DNA from 4 places in the Phyllobacterium sp. 0TCS1.6A genome. Region 2 is predicted to be linked to each of the others. Evidence: riboswitches for the same ligand, from Rfam matches in the RefSeq annotation. Region 2 holds a riboswitch; each other region holds the start of a gene.
What was found. Region 2 has a riboswitch for cobalamin ahead of OSJ75_RS19130 (aromatic ring-hydroxylating oxygenase subunit alpha). Riboswitches for the same ligand answer to the same signal wherever they lie in the genome.

Region 1: another riboswitch for cobalamin. It lies ahead of OSJ75_RS05280 (hypothetical protein); the one in region 2 lies ahead of OSJ75_RS19130 (aromatic ring-hydroxylating oxygenase subunit alpha).
Region 3: another riboswitch for cobalamin. It lies ahead of OSJ75_RS01740 (CbtB domain-containing protein); the one in region 2 lies ahead of OSJ75_RS19130 (aromatic ring-hydroxylating oxygenase subunit alpha).
Region 4: another riboswitch for cobalamin. It lies ahead of OSJ75_RS20510 (ABC transporter ATP-binding protein); the one in region 2 lies ahead of OSJ75_RS19130 (aromatic ring-hydroxylating oxygenase subunit alpha).

What each region holds. Positions count from the first base shown of each region.
Region 1 is NZ_JAPMAB010000002.1:230,670-234,512, forward strand. Features, by position in the region: gene adh (aldehyde dehydrogenase) at 1-741, opposite strand, end outside; gene OSJ75_RS05275 (GAF domain-containing protein) at 919-1,890, opposite strand; gene OSJ75_RS05280 (hypothetical protein) at 1,949-2,188, opposite strand; cobalamin riboswitch at 2,280-2,536, opposite strand; gene OSJ75_RS05285 (peroxiredoxin) at 2,777-3,436, shown strand; gene OSJ75_RS05290 (hypothetical protein) at 3,572-3,790, shown strand; gene OSJ75_RS05295 (OsmC family protein) at 3,820-3,843, opposite strand, start outside.
Region 2 is NZ_JAPMAB010000010.1:39,574-43,416, reverse strand. Features, by position in the region: gene OSJ75_RS19140 (SDR family oxidoreductase) at 1-599, shown strand, start outside; gene OSJ75_RS19135 (L-fuconate dehydratase) at 609-1,886, shown strand; cobalamin riboswitch at 1,996-2,191, shown strand; gene OSJ75_RS19130 (aromatic ring-hydroxylating oxygenase subunit alpha) at 2,302-3,543, shown strand; gene OSJ75_RS19125 (hybrid-cluster NAD(P)-dependent oxidoreductase) at 3,543-3,843, shown strand, end outside.
Region 3 is NZ_JAPMAB010000001.1:370,065-373,907, reverse strand. Features, by position in the region: gene cobW (cobalamin biosynthesis protein CobW) at 1-883, opposite strand, end outside; gene cobU (bifunctional adenosylcobinamide kinase/adenosylcobinamide-phosphate guanylyltransferase) at 888-1,412, opposite strand; gene OSJ75_RS01745 (CbtA family protein) at 1,412-2,122, opposite strand; gene OSJ75_RS01740 (CbtB domain-containing protein) at 2,232-2,411, opposite strand; cobalamin riboswitch at 2,458-2,693, opposite strand; gene OSJ75_RS01735 (cobyric acid synthase) at 2,737-3,843, opposite strand, start outside.
Region 4 is NZ_JAPMAB010000011.1:107,612-111,454, forward strand. Features, by position in the region: gene OSJ75_RS20500 (FecCD family ABC transporter permease) at 1-796, opposite strand, end outside; gene OSJ75_RS20505 (ABC transporter substrate-binding protein) at 797-1,753, opposite strand; gene OSJ75_RS20510 (ABC transporter ATP-binding protein) at 1,750-2,559, opposite strand; cobalamin riboswitch at 2,855-3,064, opposite strand; gene OSJ75_RS20515 (DUF2126 domain-containing protein) at 3,231-3,843, shown strand, end outside.

The DNA of each region.
Region 1 (3,843 bases), on a different contig from region 2:
GATCAGCCGGCCGGTGGTGGTTTCGCCGGTGAAGGCGATCTTGGCGATGCGCGGGCTCGATGCGAGCGGCTTGCCGGCCTCGAGGCCGAAGCCGTTGACGATATTGACGACGCCGGGCGGCAGGATGTCGGCGATGAGCTCCATCAGGACGAGGATCGACGCCGGGGTCTGCTCGGCAGGCTTGAGCACCACGCAATTGCCCGCCGCCAGCGCCGGGGCAAGCTTCCACACCGCCATGAGGATGGGGAAATTCCACGGGATGATCTGTCCCACCACGCCGAGCGGTTCATGGAAATGATAGGCGACCGTATCATGGTCGATCTCGGATATCCCGCCCTCCTGCGCCCTGATGACGCCGGCAAAATAGCGGAAATGGTCGATGGCGAGCGGGATGTCGGCCGCGGTCGTCTCGCGGATCGGCTTGCCATTGTCCCAGGTCTCGGCCTGGGCCAGGACGGAGAGATTGTCCTCCATCACCTGCGCGATCCTGTTGAGCATGACGCTGCGTTCGGCAGCGCTGGTGCGGCCCCAGCCTTCCTTGGCGGCATGGGCGGCGTCGAGCGCCGCTTCCACGTCGCTGGCGTCCGATCGCGCCACCTCGCAAAGGACCTGGCCGTTCACCGGCGAGGTGTTCTCGAAATATCTGCCGGCCTTCGGTTCGACGAACTTGCCGCCGATGAAATTGCCGTATCTGGCCTTGAAGTTGGGTTTTACAGTGCGGTTGAATTCTACCTTGTTCATGGTTTCCTCCCTTGCGCCGGCTCCTGCAGCGGACTGCTGCAGATGCAATACGCGCGAATTTCCGGGCCGCCTCCTGCGGCTATGGAGAGCTTCGCGCGCTCTGGCGCGGCTGTCATCCCGCCATGGCGAGTTGATGCCGGCATTTGTCGCATATCTGCGACAGGCGATCGTCCCACACTAGTTCAGGCCGAGCTTCTTCAGCTTGCGGTGCAGCGTGGCGCGGCTCATGCCCATCATGCTGGCGGCAACGGAGACATTGCCATTGGCCCGGCGCAGCACGCGCTGGATGACGCTGCGTTCCGCCGCGGCGAAATCGGCGGCGGCGTCGCGTTCATGGCCCAGCAGATTGGCTGCCGGCAGCGGCGTCCGCAGGTTCTCGTCGGTGAGGCCCAGCAATTGCCGGGCGGAGCGCGACGCGCCGATGACGAGATCGTCCTGGTCGACCGCGATCAGCGCATTCAGCGCGCGCTCGCTGCCGGGGTCGCCCTCGGCCATGACGATGCGCGCCCGCGGGAAGGCCAGGCGGAAATTCTCGGCCTCCACCCGCCGCGCCGCGTCTGAGACCGCCATGCCGATCAGCCGCACCACGCCCTCGGTCAGGTCGGCGCGCGCCGAGGAAACGTCGATGACGGCCATCAGCCGGCCGCAATGATCGAAGATCGGCGCCGACGTGCAGGAAAGCGCCGTGTTGCGGCTGCGGAAATGCTGGTCGCGATGGATCGTCAGCGGCCGCTGTTCGGCGATCGCCGTGCCAATGCCGTTGGTGCCCTCGCTTTCCTCGCTCCATACGGCGCCGGTCCACAGGCCGACCTTCGAGAAAGTCGCGTCATCGCCCTCATAGCCGCGCCGGTCGACCGGCACGCCGTTCTTGTCGGCAAGCAGCACGCAGCAGCCGGCGCCGCCGACGGCGGAATAGAGGCGGTCGAGGGAAGCGGAGGCGGTGGATATCAGGGAGCCGAGCCTTTCGCGCGCTTCGCGCAATTCGCGGTCGGTGAGGATGATGGTCGGCCTGCGCTCGTCATCCGGCTGCAAGCCATAGAGGCGCATCGATCGCCCCCATGAAGCGACAAGCGCCGATTTCGCCGCTGCATTGCCGGTCAGCGCCGTCTGAATCTGTTCGGCATGCAAGCCGTTCTGACTTTTCTCCAAGTCCCTCCTCCCGAAGTCTTGGTCATCAACTTCAACACTAGGCCAGAACCGCCGCAGGTCAAGCCCTGACGGGCCGCTCAGCCTCGATGAGCGCACGGAACAATTCGTGCAGCCGCCGCGCCCCTTCATGCCGGCTGGCGGGAGATTCAAGCCGCGCCACTTCGCGCCGCGCCGCCTCGGCAATATCCGAGCCCTGCGGGCGCGACAGCAGCCAGCGCATGAAAACATCCTCGGGCGCGGTGGAGGCATCGACATCGCGGCGGATGCCGCTCCTGTTCTGGCAGAAGGAAAGACCCATGATAAAAACCCCGATCATCGTGATGGACGGGGCTTTGCGTCTGAATTGCAGCAGCGGGCCGATGCAAAGCGACACAGGACACCCCGCCCGTGGACATTCAACATGTTTCGGCAGGTCTCCTGGCTCACAGGTCATCATTGCTGGCCGGCCTTCCCGAAGCGGAAATTGCTTCAGTGGCTTACCGCACCATCCGCGAAACCCAGGGTTTGCGAATGGACGGGGACAGCAACTCGCTGTTTACAGTTGCGGGGGCAGCGTCGGCTTCGGCAGGCGTTCAAACCTGCCTCACGGACTTCCCTCTTAGCTCCCTGCCTTGCGGCAGGAAGAACCGGAACGGCGCTATAAGAACCACCGCCGGCCGATCCGTCAAGGGAGCATCGGCGATATACCGGGGAAACTCGGCCATGGCGGAACCGGCCGGCCTTGCGGCGCTCCCGGAGGCCGCCCCATTCTCCGCCTTTGCCATTGCTTCTTGCCTCTCTCGCGCTACAATCCCGGCGAAATTGGCGTGAACGGGAGCTTTTTGCGCGAGGAACGCGTCAAATCCTTCCGTTCTGGTGCCTGAACTCAGCGAAAATGGAGACAGCGATGGGCTTACGCATTAACGACACTGCGCCGGATTTCACTGCCGACACCACCCAGGGCGAGATCAGGTTCCACGACTGGATCAGGGACAGCTATGCGGTGCTTTTCAGCCATCCGAAGAATTTCACCCCGGTCTGCACCACCGAACTCGGCTACATGGCCGGTCTTGCGCCCGAATTCGAGAAGCGCAACGCCAAGATCATCGGCATCTCCGTCGATCCGGTCGAGAGCCATTCGAAATGGAAGAACGACATCAAGACGGCGACCGGACACGAGGTCGACTATCCCCTTATCGGTGACAAGGACCTGAAGGTCGCCAAGCTCTACGACATGCTGCCGGCCGAAGCCGGCGATTCTTCCGAGGGCCGCACCCCCGCCGACAATGCCACCGTGCGTTCGGTTTTCGTCGTCGGCCCCGACAAGAAGATCAAGCTGATCCTGACCTATCCGATGACGACCGGACGCAATTTCGACGAGATCCTGCGCGCCATCGACAGTATCCAGCTGACGGCGAAGCACCAGGTGGCGACTCCGGCGCAATGGAAACAGGGCGAGGATGTCATCATCACCGCCGCCGTTTCCGACGAAGACGCGGAAAAACGCTTCGGCGGTTTCGAGCGCGTCCTGCCCTATCTGCGCAAGACCAGGCAGCCGGCAGGCTGAGCGGCATCATCGCGACTTGATGGCTTGCGGGAGAAAATTCTCCCGCAGGCCGCTCCCGCGCAATGACATGCCCTGACGGGCGGGCCGAAACATGGTCTAACCCAACGTCGGAAGATCCGTGGAGGGATGTCTCCGATGAAGCCGTGCAAGAAGGTGAAATATTCCGACGGGGACCTGTATCTGCGCCTGCGGGAACTGCGCGACATGCTGCAGGCGATCGAGCCGGACAGCGCGAGCGCGCAACGCGAACTGGCGATCATCCGCGACGCCATTTCCTTTTCGCTGACGCGCCTGGCACTTCCCGGCCGCAACGACGCCGCCAATGACGATCCCCCGGTAAAACCCGTGAGCTAGGGTTGGGCCCGTGAAGCCTGCCCCGGCAACTAGACCCGCGTGACGAATTGCGG
Region 2 (3,843 bases):
CCCTGCCAAAGCAGGACAATATCAAGCCGCGCAAGCTCGATGTGCTCAATGGCGACGAGGTCACGCGGGTCGTCGGCGAGATCGGACAGGTCGATGTCCTGTTCAATTGCGCCGGGTTCGTCCATGGCGGTACCGTTCTCGAAATGCCGGATGCCGATCTGGAATTCGCGCTGGACCTCAATGTGCGGGCGATGATCCGCACCATCAAGGCCGTGTTGCCGGGCATGATCGAGCGCAAGGACGGGGCCATCATCAACATGTCTTCCGTTGCCAGCAGCGTGAAGGGCGTTGGCAACCGCTTCGCCTATGGGGTCACCAAGGCGGCGGTTCTCGGCCTCACCAAGTCGGTAGCGGCGGATTTCATCACGCAAGGCATACGCTGCAACGCCATCTGCCCCGGCACGGTCGAAAGCCCGTCGCTGGAGCAGCGCATGCGCGCGGGTGGCGACTATGAGGCGACACGCGCGGCGTTCATCGCCCGCCAGCCGATGGGGCGGCTCGGCATGCCCGAGGAGATTGCCGACCTCGCCGTCTACCTCGCCGGCGCAACCTATACGACCGGCCAGGCCTACAATATCGACGGCGGCTGGACCGTCTGAGGAAAGAACATGACCCGCATTACCGACCTTCGCGTCTTCGATATCCGTTTTCCAACCTCCCAAAGCCTGGACGGATCGGATGCGATGAACCCCGATCCGGACTATTCCGCAGCCTATGTGGTGCTTGATACGGATACTGACGGCCTCTCGGGGCACGGCCTGACCTTCACCATCGGGCGCGGCAATGAAATCTGCTGCCTTGCCATCGAAGCGATGAAGCATCTTGTCATCGGCCTCGATCTTGCCTGGGTGAAGGAGAACCCGGGGCGGTTCTGGCGTTTCATCACCGGCGACAGTCAATTGCGCTGGATCGGGCCGGACAAGGGGGCGATGCATCTTGCTACCGGGGCCGTCGTCAATGCCGTCTGGGATCTGCTGGCCAAGCAGGCCGGCAAGCCGGTCTGGCAGCTCGTCGGCGAGATGACCGCCGAGGAGATCGTCGATATCGTCGATTTCCGCTACCTGACCGACGTGCTGACGCGGGACGAGGCTTTGGAAATTCTGCGCAAGGCAGAGCAGAGCAAGGCGGAACGCATCGAAACGCTGAAGCGCGAAGGCTATCCCTGCTATACGACATCCGCCGGCTGGCTCGGCTATTCCGACGAGAAGCTGCGCCGCCTGTGCCAGGAAGCGGTGGATGCGGGCTTCAATCATGTGAAGATGAAGGTCGGACGCGATCTGGAGGACGACATCCGCCGTCTTACGATCGCGCGCGAGGTCATCGGACCGGACCGCATCCTGATGATCGACGCCAACCAGGTCTGGGAAGTGGGCGAAGCCATCGACTGGGTGAAGAAGCTTTCCTTCGTGAAGCCGTTCTTCATCGAAGAGCCGACGAGCCCGGACGACGTTGCCGGCCACAGGAAGATCCGCGAGGCGATCCACCCGGTCAAGGTGGCGACCGGCGAGATGTGCCAGAACCGCATCATGTTCAAGCAGTTCATCGCCGAAGGCGCGATCGACGTGGTGCAGATCGATTCATGCCGCATGGGCGGCCTAAACGAGGTGCTCGCCGTCCTGCTGATTGCGGCCAAGTATCAACTTCCGGTCTGGCCCCATGCGGGCGGCGTCGGCCTTTGCGAATATGTCCAGCATCTGTCGATGCTCGATTATGTCGCCGTCTCCGGCACCAAGGAGGGCAGGGTGATCGAGTATGTCGACCATCTGCACGAGCATTTCGTCGATCCATGCGTCATACGCGATGCGGCCTATATGCCACCCTCGCTTCCCGGCTTCTCCATCGAGATGAAGCCCCAGTCCATCGAGCAATATCGATATCGCGGCTAGCACCTGCGAAAACCGCGTATCTGCGGCACGGCCGGCCATGAGGCGGGCCGTGTCGTCTTGCGTAAATGCCATGTCGTTTCCGCACCTATCCTTTTATCTTGCCTAGTGCTCATATGGAGCTGCTTGAGGTGCCGCTTCTAGGGGAGCGGAGAATTGGGAAGCCGGTCTGAACCCGGCGCTGCCCCCGCAACGGTGGTGGAGTAAAACGCGGCAAAAGAGCCACTGGGGAATTCCCGGGAAGGCGTCGCGGCGTCCTGCGAGGGAGCTCCAGAGCCCGGAAACCAGCCCCAGGCCATAAACCGACTGATCGCGGTGGGCGATCAAGGAGTATGATAATGCCCGGTATGCCCGTGCAGGCATCTTCTCCATCACCACCAGTCAGTTCTTTCGCAATATTGGCAGGCGAGGACACGACATGGATATTCAAGCGGAACTACTGAGAAGCCTCAGGCAGCGCAAACAGGGCTACGGGCTGGAGCAGCCCTTCTATTCCGATCCGGATTACTTCCGGCTGGACATGGAGACGATCTTCTACCGCGACTGGCTGTTCGTGGGCCATGATTGCGAGGTGGCGCGCCCCGGCAACTACTTCACCGTGCAGGTCGGCGACTATCCCATCGTCATCGTGCGCGACCGGGAGAAGAACATTCGGGCATTCCACAATTCCTGCCGCCATCGCGGTTCGCGCATTTGCGCGGGCGAGCGCGGAAGCTCGGCCAAGCTTGTGTGCCCCTACCATCAATGGACCTATGAACTCGACGGCCGGCTGCTGTTCGCGCGGCAGATGGGCGATGATTTCGATGCGAGCCAGTTCAGCCTGAAGCCGGTGCATTGCGAGAGCGTCGGCGGATATGTCTTCATCTGCCTTGCCCAGGTGGCGCCGGATTTTGGGCCTGCACGCGCGCTGCTAGAGCCGTATCTGGCCCCGCACCGCCTGACGGAAACGAAGATCGCCTATCAGAGCACGATTGTCGAGAAGGGCAATTGGAAGCTGGTATGGGAGAACAACCGCGAGTGCTATCACTGCGCAGGCAACCATCCTGAATTGTGCAAGACGTTCCCCGAAGCGCCGAGCGCAACCGGCATTCAGGGATCGAAGAGCGATCCGGAGATCGTCGCCCACTGGGACAAGTGCGAATCCGAGGGCCTGCCGAGCATATTCCGCATCTCCGACAATGGCCAATACCGTGCAACGCGGGTGCCGCTGCTGGGCGAGGCGGAAAGCTATACGTTGTCGGGCAGGCGCGCCGTCGGCCGCCAGTTGAGCGACGATGTCAATGCGCGCCGGATCGGCTCGCTGCTGCTTTATCATTATCCCGGTACCTGGAACCACATTCTCGCCGATCATGCCATCTCGTTCCGGGTATTGCCGCTCGGTCCGAACGAAACGCAGGTGACGACGAAGTGGCTGGTGCACAAGGATGCGGTCGAAGGCGTCGATTATACGATCGACGAGCTCACCCATGTCTGGCTCGAGACCAACGACCAGGATCGCAGGATCGTCGAGGAGAATGCATTCGGCATTCGCTCGCCTGCCTACGAGCCGGGACCCTATTCGCCCGAGCATGAGGGTGGCGTCCTGCAATTCCTCGAATGGTACGGCAACATGATGGAAAGCCGTCTCGGCGGCGACGCGAAGCTCAGCAGGGTGGCATGATGAACATGGGCGTTCCCCAGGGCCACGGTTACAAACATCTCGACCAGATGCAGCCGTGGAGCGACAGGCTGCACCTCCTGGAGTGCCTGTCGGTCGTCGAGGAAGCGCCCAACGTCAAGACCTTCACCTTTCGCTCCGACAATCAGAACTGGTTCCGGTATGAGCCGGGCCAGTTCATGACCTTCGAACTCGGGACGCAGCCCGAATCCATCCTGCGGACCTTCACGCTTTCGTCCAGCCCCTCGCGTCCGTTCACGATCGCCGTGACGGTGAAGGCGCAGGAGGAAAGCATCGGCGCCC
Region 3 (3,843 bases), on a different contig from region 2:
GCACGTCCACGAAGCCTTTCAAACGAAGGATATCATGGCCCGCGATCACGTCCTTCAGCTTCTCGATGAAGGGTTTCGGATCGGCAACCGGGCCAAGACCCACGACAAAGCTCTCGAACTCATCATGATCGTGCTCCTCGCCGGCCTCATGTTCAAGCTCGTGATGCGATTTCCTGTTGGCGATATCTTCTTCCGTGCCGACGCCGAGCCCGAGCAGCAATTGCGTGCTGAGCTTGCCGAAGCTTGCCGGCACCATGTTGAGCGATCGGCTCGACCGGCTCTGCACGTCGCTTTTGACGCTGGCCAGTCCGGTCTCGCTGATCAAATCCGCCTTGTTGAGAACGATAAGGTCGGCCGCCCTGATCTGATCTTCGAACAGCTCCTCCAACGGGCTCTCATGATCGAGCGATTCGTCCTGCGCCCTTTGTGCATCGACCTTGCCGTGATCATCTGCAAAACGGCCCTCGGAGACCGCAGCGGCATCGATGACCGTCACAACGCCATCGACGGTGACCTGCGTCTTGATTTCCGGCCAATTGAAGGCTGCCACCAGCGGCTGGGGTAGTGCCAGGCCGGACGTCTCGATGACGATATGATCAGGCCGATCCTCGCGGTCCAACAGCTTGGTCATTGTCGGAATGAAGTCATCGGCCACGGTGCAGCATATGCAGCCATTGTTGAGTTCGATGACGTCCTCGTCCCGGCAGGCTTCGATGCCGCAGCCCTTGAGCAGTCCGCCATCGACGCCGAGATCGCCAAATTCGTTGATGATCAGCGCGATACGCTTGCCATCTGCGTTTTCCAGCAGATTGCGGATCATCGTCGTCTTGCCCGATCCTAGAAAACCAGTGATTACCGTCGCCGGAATCTTGTGCCCCTGCATTTCATTATCCCTTCATTTTGAGCGGCAGCCCGGCTGCCAGAAAATAAACACTCGCGGCAACCTTGGCCACCGCCTGGTGGAGCCTGCCGGCATGGTCGCGGAAATCGCGCGCCATGCGGTTCTCCGGCACGATGCCGAGGCCCACTTCGTTCGATACGAGCAACGTCGCGCCTTCCAGCTTGGGCAGCAGCGCGACGAACCGCGCAATTTCCTCGTCCACATCCTTTTCAGCCATCATGAGGTTTGTCAGCCATAGCGTCAGGCAATCGACGAGAACCACATTCTCCGCCCCGCAATTCGCCTCCAGCGCCGCAACGAGATCGAGCGGCTCTTCTACCGTCACCCACGAAGCGCCACGTCCTTGTCGGTGAAGCGCGATACGCTGTGTCATCTCCTCATCCCAGGCACGCCCGGTTGCGATATAGACGAAGCGCTTGCCTGAACTTTCGGCTAGTCCTTCGGCAAAGCTCGACTTGCCGGACCGCGCGCCGCCAAGCACGAGCGTGCAGCCGCGATCCAGTTCATGCATCAGACTTCAAGCTCCGATTGAGCGTAAGTCTGCAGGAGCCAGCCCAGCGAGATACCGAGTACGGCCCAGAAGAAGAGGTTCGTCGCCAACGTCGATACGGCAAATTCCGATGCCAGCGTCGGCGGAACCGGCGAGGTGAGATTATCGGGCTCGGGCGCGCCGTAGAGATGAGGCGCGACGATGAGCGCAATGCCGGCGATCTTCGCCCAGATGAAATCTTTAAGCACGATCAGATAGAGGCCGCCGGCCGTGAGCAGAACTGTGACCAGCCACCAGGTCTGACGGGCCGCGAGATCGGCAGCGGGCATTGCGGGCAGTTCCGGCGCAAGGCTGAAAGCGGGTGCGAAGTTGAAGATGAAGAACCCTGCCAGACCCCAATAGACGCCGTTCTGCAACGTGATGCGACGGCCGAGAAACAGGGCGGCTGCGCCGGTCACCAGTGCAAAGCCCGCACCCGCAACGAGATTGATCAGCAAGGTATTGCCAAGCCGTCCTAACGGGAGTTCTGCCCCGGCCTCCTCGGCATGTTCATGCGGCGTCGCAGCGGCACCCTGCGCCGCATGGTCCGATTCGTGCGAATGCCCGCCCTCGCCTTCGAATTGTTCGGCGTGCAGGATCAGAGGTACGTTTCGGACATACATGGCCGGCGTGAGAAGGATACCGGCGAACAATCCGGCCACGATTGTAGCCAGAAGATATTTTACCAACATGGTTTCAGTCCCCATCGGAATACGATTGTGCCGATACCGCAACGATATCGGTCAAAACCGCAGGTTTTTCGGCAATCAAGCGCGCTAAAGAATCAGATTCAGCTTCGGCTCAGTGGCAGGGAAAACCGTAGGAATGGCGCGTATCATGCGCGGTATCGTGCAGCATGTCGGAATGGGCCATGCCGACGCCATAAATGATGAAGACACCGAGCAGCAGCGAGACGACAGCGGTCGTCATACGCGAAGCAAGCGGTATGGAAATCGTATTCGAAGTAGAAGTGGCAGCCATAACAACCTCCGTGCAGGGCCAGAAGGGACAATCCTTCGGTTCTGGGCATTATTGCCCTTTGACTGGCAGGTCTCCTGGCTCGCGGGTCATAAGATCCTTGCCTCCTTCCCGGTTTCCCAGTGGCTGCTGCAAGCGCTTCGGCTCGCAGCGATGGCATGATCCTATCCGCTCTACAGTCGCGGGGTCGGCTACGGTTGGACCGCCCTGATGGGTACGGTCGTCGTATTCCCTTTTGATCCCTAAGCCTTTGGCCAAGCGGGAACCAATCAATCCCGAACGTTAGTCACCAAGCGCGCGAAATGTCAAAACAAATCCGCCATGGCCTTCACCGGGAGATCGAACTGACGGAAAGGAGCGCATCGATGTCCAGAACCTGCTCGAGTTGCGCGGCGATGGCGTCAAGGGCGAGTTCCACGCCTGCCTTGTAATTCGACGGTTCCGCCACAACTCCCATCGAACGCAGAAACTGCGTCCTGAAATCGTCGGCGCCGAACAATCCATGGAGATAGGTTCCGAAAACCTTGCCGTCAGCGGAAGTCGCTCCATCATCGATCCCATTGATACGCGTCGCAGGCCGGGTGCAATCGGGCCCGGCAGTCCTGCCGAGATGGATTTCATATCCCTCCAGCGGCAAGTCGAAATGCAGCGAATGCGCCGTCACATTGCGCACGGTCTTTTCAGGCTCCATGATGGTCGTGACGTCGAGAAAACCAAGACCATCGACCTCTCGCGCAGGTCCCTCGATGCCGTCAGGGTCGAATATGCTGCGCCCAAGCATCTGGTAGCCGCCACAAATGCCGACAATCGTGCCTCCCCGCCGGCGATGGAGATGAAGATCCTGATCCCAGCCATTCGCTTTCAACTGCTGAAGATCGCCGATGGTGGATTTGGAGCCCGGAATGATGACAAGGCCGGCATCGGCCGGTATCCGCTCGCCTCGGTGCACCCAATTGAGTTCGACGGCCGGCTCGCTGCCGAGTGGATCAAGATCGTCGAAATTCGCGATCCGGTCGAGCACCAGCACGGCGATTTTCAGCGCGGGGCCGGCACTTCGGGTCAGCCGCTCCAGCACGACCGAATCCTCCGCCGGCAGGCGCGCCGCATCCTTGAGCCATGGAACAACGCCGAAGGAACGCCAGCCGGTAAAATCGGTGATCGATTTCAACCCTTCGTCGAACAGCGATACGTCGCCGCGAAACTTGTTTATGATATAGCCGGCGATCATGCCGCGATCCTCTTGCGGCAAAATGGTGTGTGTACCGACGATGGACGCGATGACACCGCCACGGTCGATATCGCCGACGAGCACCACCGGAACACCGGCGCGCGTTGCAAAGCCCATATTGGCGATGTCTCCCGCCCGCAGGTTGATCTCGGCCGGCGATCCCGCCCCTTCGACTATGACCAGGTCGGCGCCCTCCCCGACCCTGCC
Region 4 (3,843 bases), on a different contig from region 2:
CGATGACCCCGGCCGAGGAAACGAAGATCGCCGTCGAAAAGGCGCAGACGATGAAGACCGTGCTGCGCATCCGGTGCGTCTCGATGCCGAGGCTTTCGGCGGTGCTCTCGCCGGCAAGGAACGCGTCGAGCCTGCGGTGAAACAGCAGCGCAAAGATCATGATTGCGGCGAAGCCGACCAGGGCGAGGGGCAGATTGTCCCAGCGCGCGAGGCCGAGCCCGCCCAGCGTCCAGAACAGGATGGAATGCGCCGCGCGCTGGTCCCCGGCGAAGACGAGATAGTTCGTCAGGGCGGCGAAGATGAAGGAGACGGCGAGGCCGGCGAGGATGAGGCGCTCCGGGCCCTGGCCATGCACCCGCCGCGTCAGGAGCAGCACGATGATTGCCGCGAGCATGCCGCCGCTGAAGGCGGCAAGGGGCAGCGTCCAGACGCCGAACCTGTCGCCAAGCACGGTGATGACCGAGACGGCACCGGCCGCCGCGCCCGAGGAGAGCCCGAACAGGAAGGGATCGGCGAGGTCGTTGCGCGTCACCGTCTGCAGCATGGCGCCGATGACGCCCAGACCCGCGCCGACGGCTATCGCCAGCACCGCCCGCGGCAGCCGCAGATCGACGACGATGCGCTGGATCGGCAGCGGCGTGTCCGAGCCGCCAAGGCCAAGGCTGGCGGCAAGGGAGCGAATGACCTCTCCCGGCGCGATGAAGGTCGATCCATAGGCGACGGACAGCACGGCAAGCGTGGCGATCAGCACCACGCCCGCGCCCAGTCCGAAGATCGTGCGGCCCGGTATCTGCACTCAGAATGCTTCCGGGTGCATCGCGTTGGCGATCTTGGCGATTGCCTCGACATTGGCCGGCCCGGGCGTCAGTTCCGCATAGCGCAGGGCGACGAAGCGTTGGTTTCTCACCGCGTCGGTCTCCTTCATCGCCGGGTGCGATTTCAGGAAGTCGAGCAGCTTGGCATAGCCCGCATTGTCCTGGTAATCGAGCAGCACGAGGAATTGCGGGTTGCGCGCCGCCACGGTTTCCCAGGATGTCGTGCCCCAGCTGGTTTCCATGTCGGCCATGATATTGGTGCCGCCGGCTTCGGCGATCATCGCGGTCGGGATGGCGAACTTGCCGGCCGTGAAAGGCTTGTCGTCGCCTGAATCATAGAGGAAGACGCGGGTGCCGCTGTCGCTGCCGATCTTCGACCTTATCTCGGCCAGGCGCTCTTTCCAGCCGGCGATCAGCCTGTCGGCCTCGGCCTCCTTGCCGAAGATGATGCCGAGCTTCTTCATGTCGCCATAGAGCAGTTCCATGGTCGCCGCCGGCCTGTTCCTGTCGAGATGGATGCAGCTTTCCGTCAGCTCCAGCGTCTTGATGCCATAGGGCGCCAGCGTATCGGGCGTCACGTCGCCGCCGGGCTTCATGCCGTAATACCAGCCGGCGAAGAAGAAATCCGGGCTTGCCGCCACGAGGTTTTCCACGCTGGCATATTTCGGCGCGAGTTCCGGAATGTCGCCGAGCTGCTGCTTGAACGCATCGTCCAGCTTGTACCAGCCGGTAATGCCGCTGACGCCGACGATCGACGGCTGCAGGCCGAGCGCGAAGGCCATCTCGCTCATATTGATGTCCTGGATCACCGCCCGCTTCGGCGCGCTGTCGAAGGTGACGGAGCGGCCGCAGCTTTCGACGGTGACTGGGAAGGCAAGCGCCGGCAGCGGCACCAGCAGCGCAAGCATGTGAGCGAGGGATAGCGCGAACTTCTTCATGATTTGCTCCGTATGGGCTGGGATGCGGAATGGGGGAGGCTGGCCTCGAAGACCATCAGGTCGCGGTCCTGCGAGGGATGGCGCATCCTCAGCACGTCGAGGGCGAAGACGTCGCTGACGATCCGCGGCGTCAGGCATTCGTCCGGGGTGCCGGTCGCGACGACCCGACCCTGCTGCATGACGGCGATGCGCGTGGCGAAGGGGGCGACGAGCGGCAGGTCGTGCAGCACGGCGATCGTGGTGACGCCGAGGCCGCCGACCAGCGCCAGCAGCTCGCTTCGCGCCCGCGGATCGAGATGATTGGTCGGCTCGTCGAGGAAGAGCACTTTCGGCTTCTGGCAGAGGGCGCGGGCGAGCTGCATGCGCTGGCGCTCCCCGCCCGACAGCGAGGCGACCGGCCGGCGCGCGAATGCCGCCAGATCGACGCGGACAAGCGCCTCCTCGACGATTGCCGCGTCCTCGTCGCGCCTGAAGGCGCCGCTGTGCGGGATGCGGCCGAGCGCGACATAATCCTGCACGAGCAATTGCCCGGCGGGCGCATCGGTCTGGCCGACGACGGCGATCAGCCGGGCACGGTCGAGCGGCCGAAGCGCCGCAATGTCGTCGCCATGGATGCGGACGCTGCCGGAGGAGGGCTTCAGCAGCCCGGCCATCATGCGCAGCAATGTCGATTTGCCCGCGCCGTTCGGACCGATGATCGCCAGCCGCTGTTCGGCGCCGATCTCGAGGCTCGTCGGCTCGACCAGCATGCGGCCATTGCCGGCGCGGTAGCCGAGCGCATCCATCGACAGGGCGGGCTCACTCATTGAGATATCCTCGATGCTGCATGATGGGCAAGCCATAATGATATGTTATAACATGCGCAAGTGTCGGCGAGGCATTTGACCTTGCCGGGCCGCAGGGCGACGCTCACCCACGGAGCGGCGGGAGACGATGCGAAGAGGGCGGAGATACTTGCTTTCGGCGTTGGCATGTCCGGCTGTTCTGGAAGGGGTCAGCAGGGACGATTATGCCTCCGAAACGGACCGGGCCTTCGAATGGACCGGAAAAGTAGACGCGAATCTACCGGCACTGCATCGCCGCCGGCACACCCCGTCCGGTTCGAGTTATCCGTTTGATGGCAGGTCTCCTGGCTTGCGGGTCGTCATTCCGCCCTGCCTTCCCGGTTTCCCAGTGGCATATCGGGCTTCACTCACCGCCTACAGTTGCGGGGGCAGCCACGGCATCGGTCCCGTTTGGGTACGCCTTACCGTGTTCCCTTTTCATCTCCGGCTTTGTCGAACCGGAGAAACCATCGCTCGAATCTGTAACCCAAAGCGCAGGCAAAGGGAACAGCCCGCACTGGCCGGCTGGCGATAAAAAGCGGCAGGGAACAAATTTTGGGCGTGATCAAATTTTGAGCGTGACAAGGCCCCGCAGTAGGTTAGCTTAAGGTGGGCTTCGCACCCGAGGGATCTCTGTCTGGATATGAGGCCACATGGCAATACAAGCTGCGCTCTACCATCTGACGCACTATAAATATGATCGGCCCATCCGGCTCGGGCCGCAGATCATCCGGCTCCAGCCTGCGCCCCATTCCCGCACCAAGGTTCCAAGCCATTCGCTGAAGGTCAGCCCGGCCAATCATTTCGTCAATCTGCAGCAGGACCCATACGGCAATTTCCTCGCGCGTTTCGTCTTTCCGGAACCGGTGAGCGAATTGAAGATCGAAGTCGATCTCGTTGCCGACATGACCGTCTACAATCCGTTCGATTTCTTCGTCGAGCCGGAAGCGGAGACCTGGCCGTTCGAATATCCGCAGGAGCTGCGCCGGGACCTGTCGATCTATACGGAGCCCGAGCCATGCGGGCCGCTGGTGGCCGATTTCCTCGCCTCCATCGAGAGGACGCCGGTCAATACGGTCGATTTCGTCGTCGCGCTCAATGCCCGCCTGCAGCGCGAGATCGGCTATGTCATCCGCCTCGAGCCCGGGGTGCAGGAGCCGGAGGATACGCTGCGCGCCGGAACCGGCTCGTGCCGCGATACGAGCTGGCTTCTCGTCCAGGTACTGCGGAATCTCGGGCTGGCGGCGCGGTTCGTGTCCGGCTATC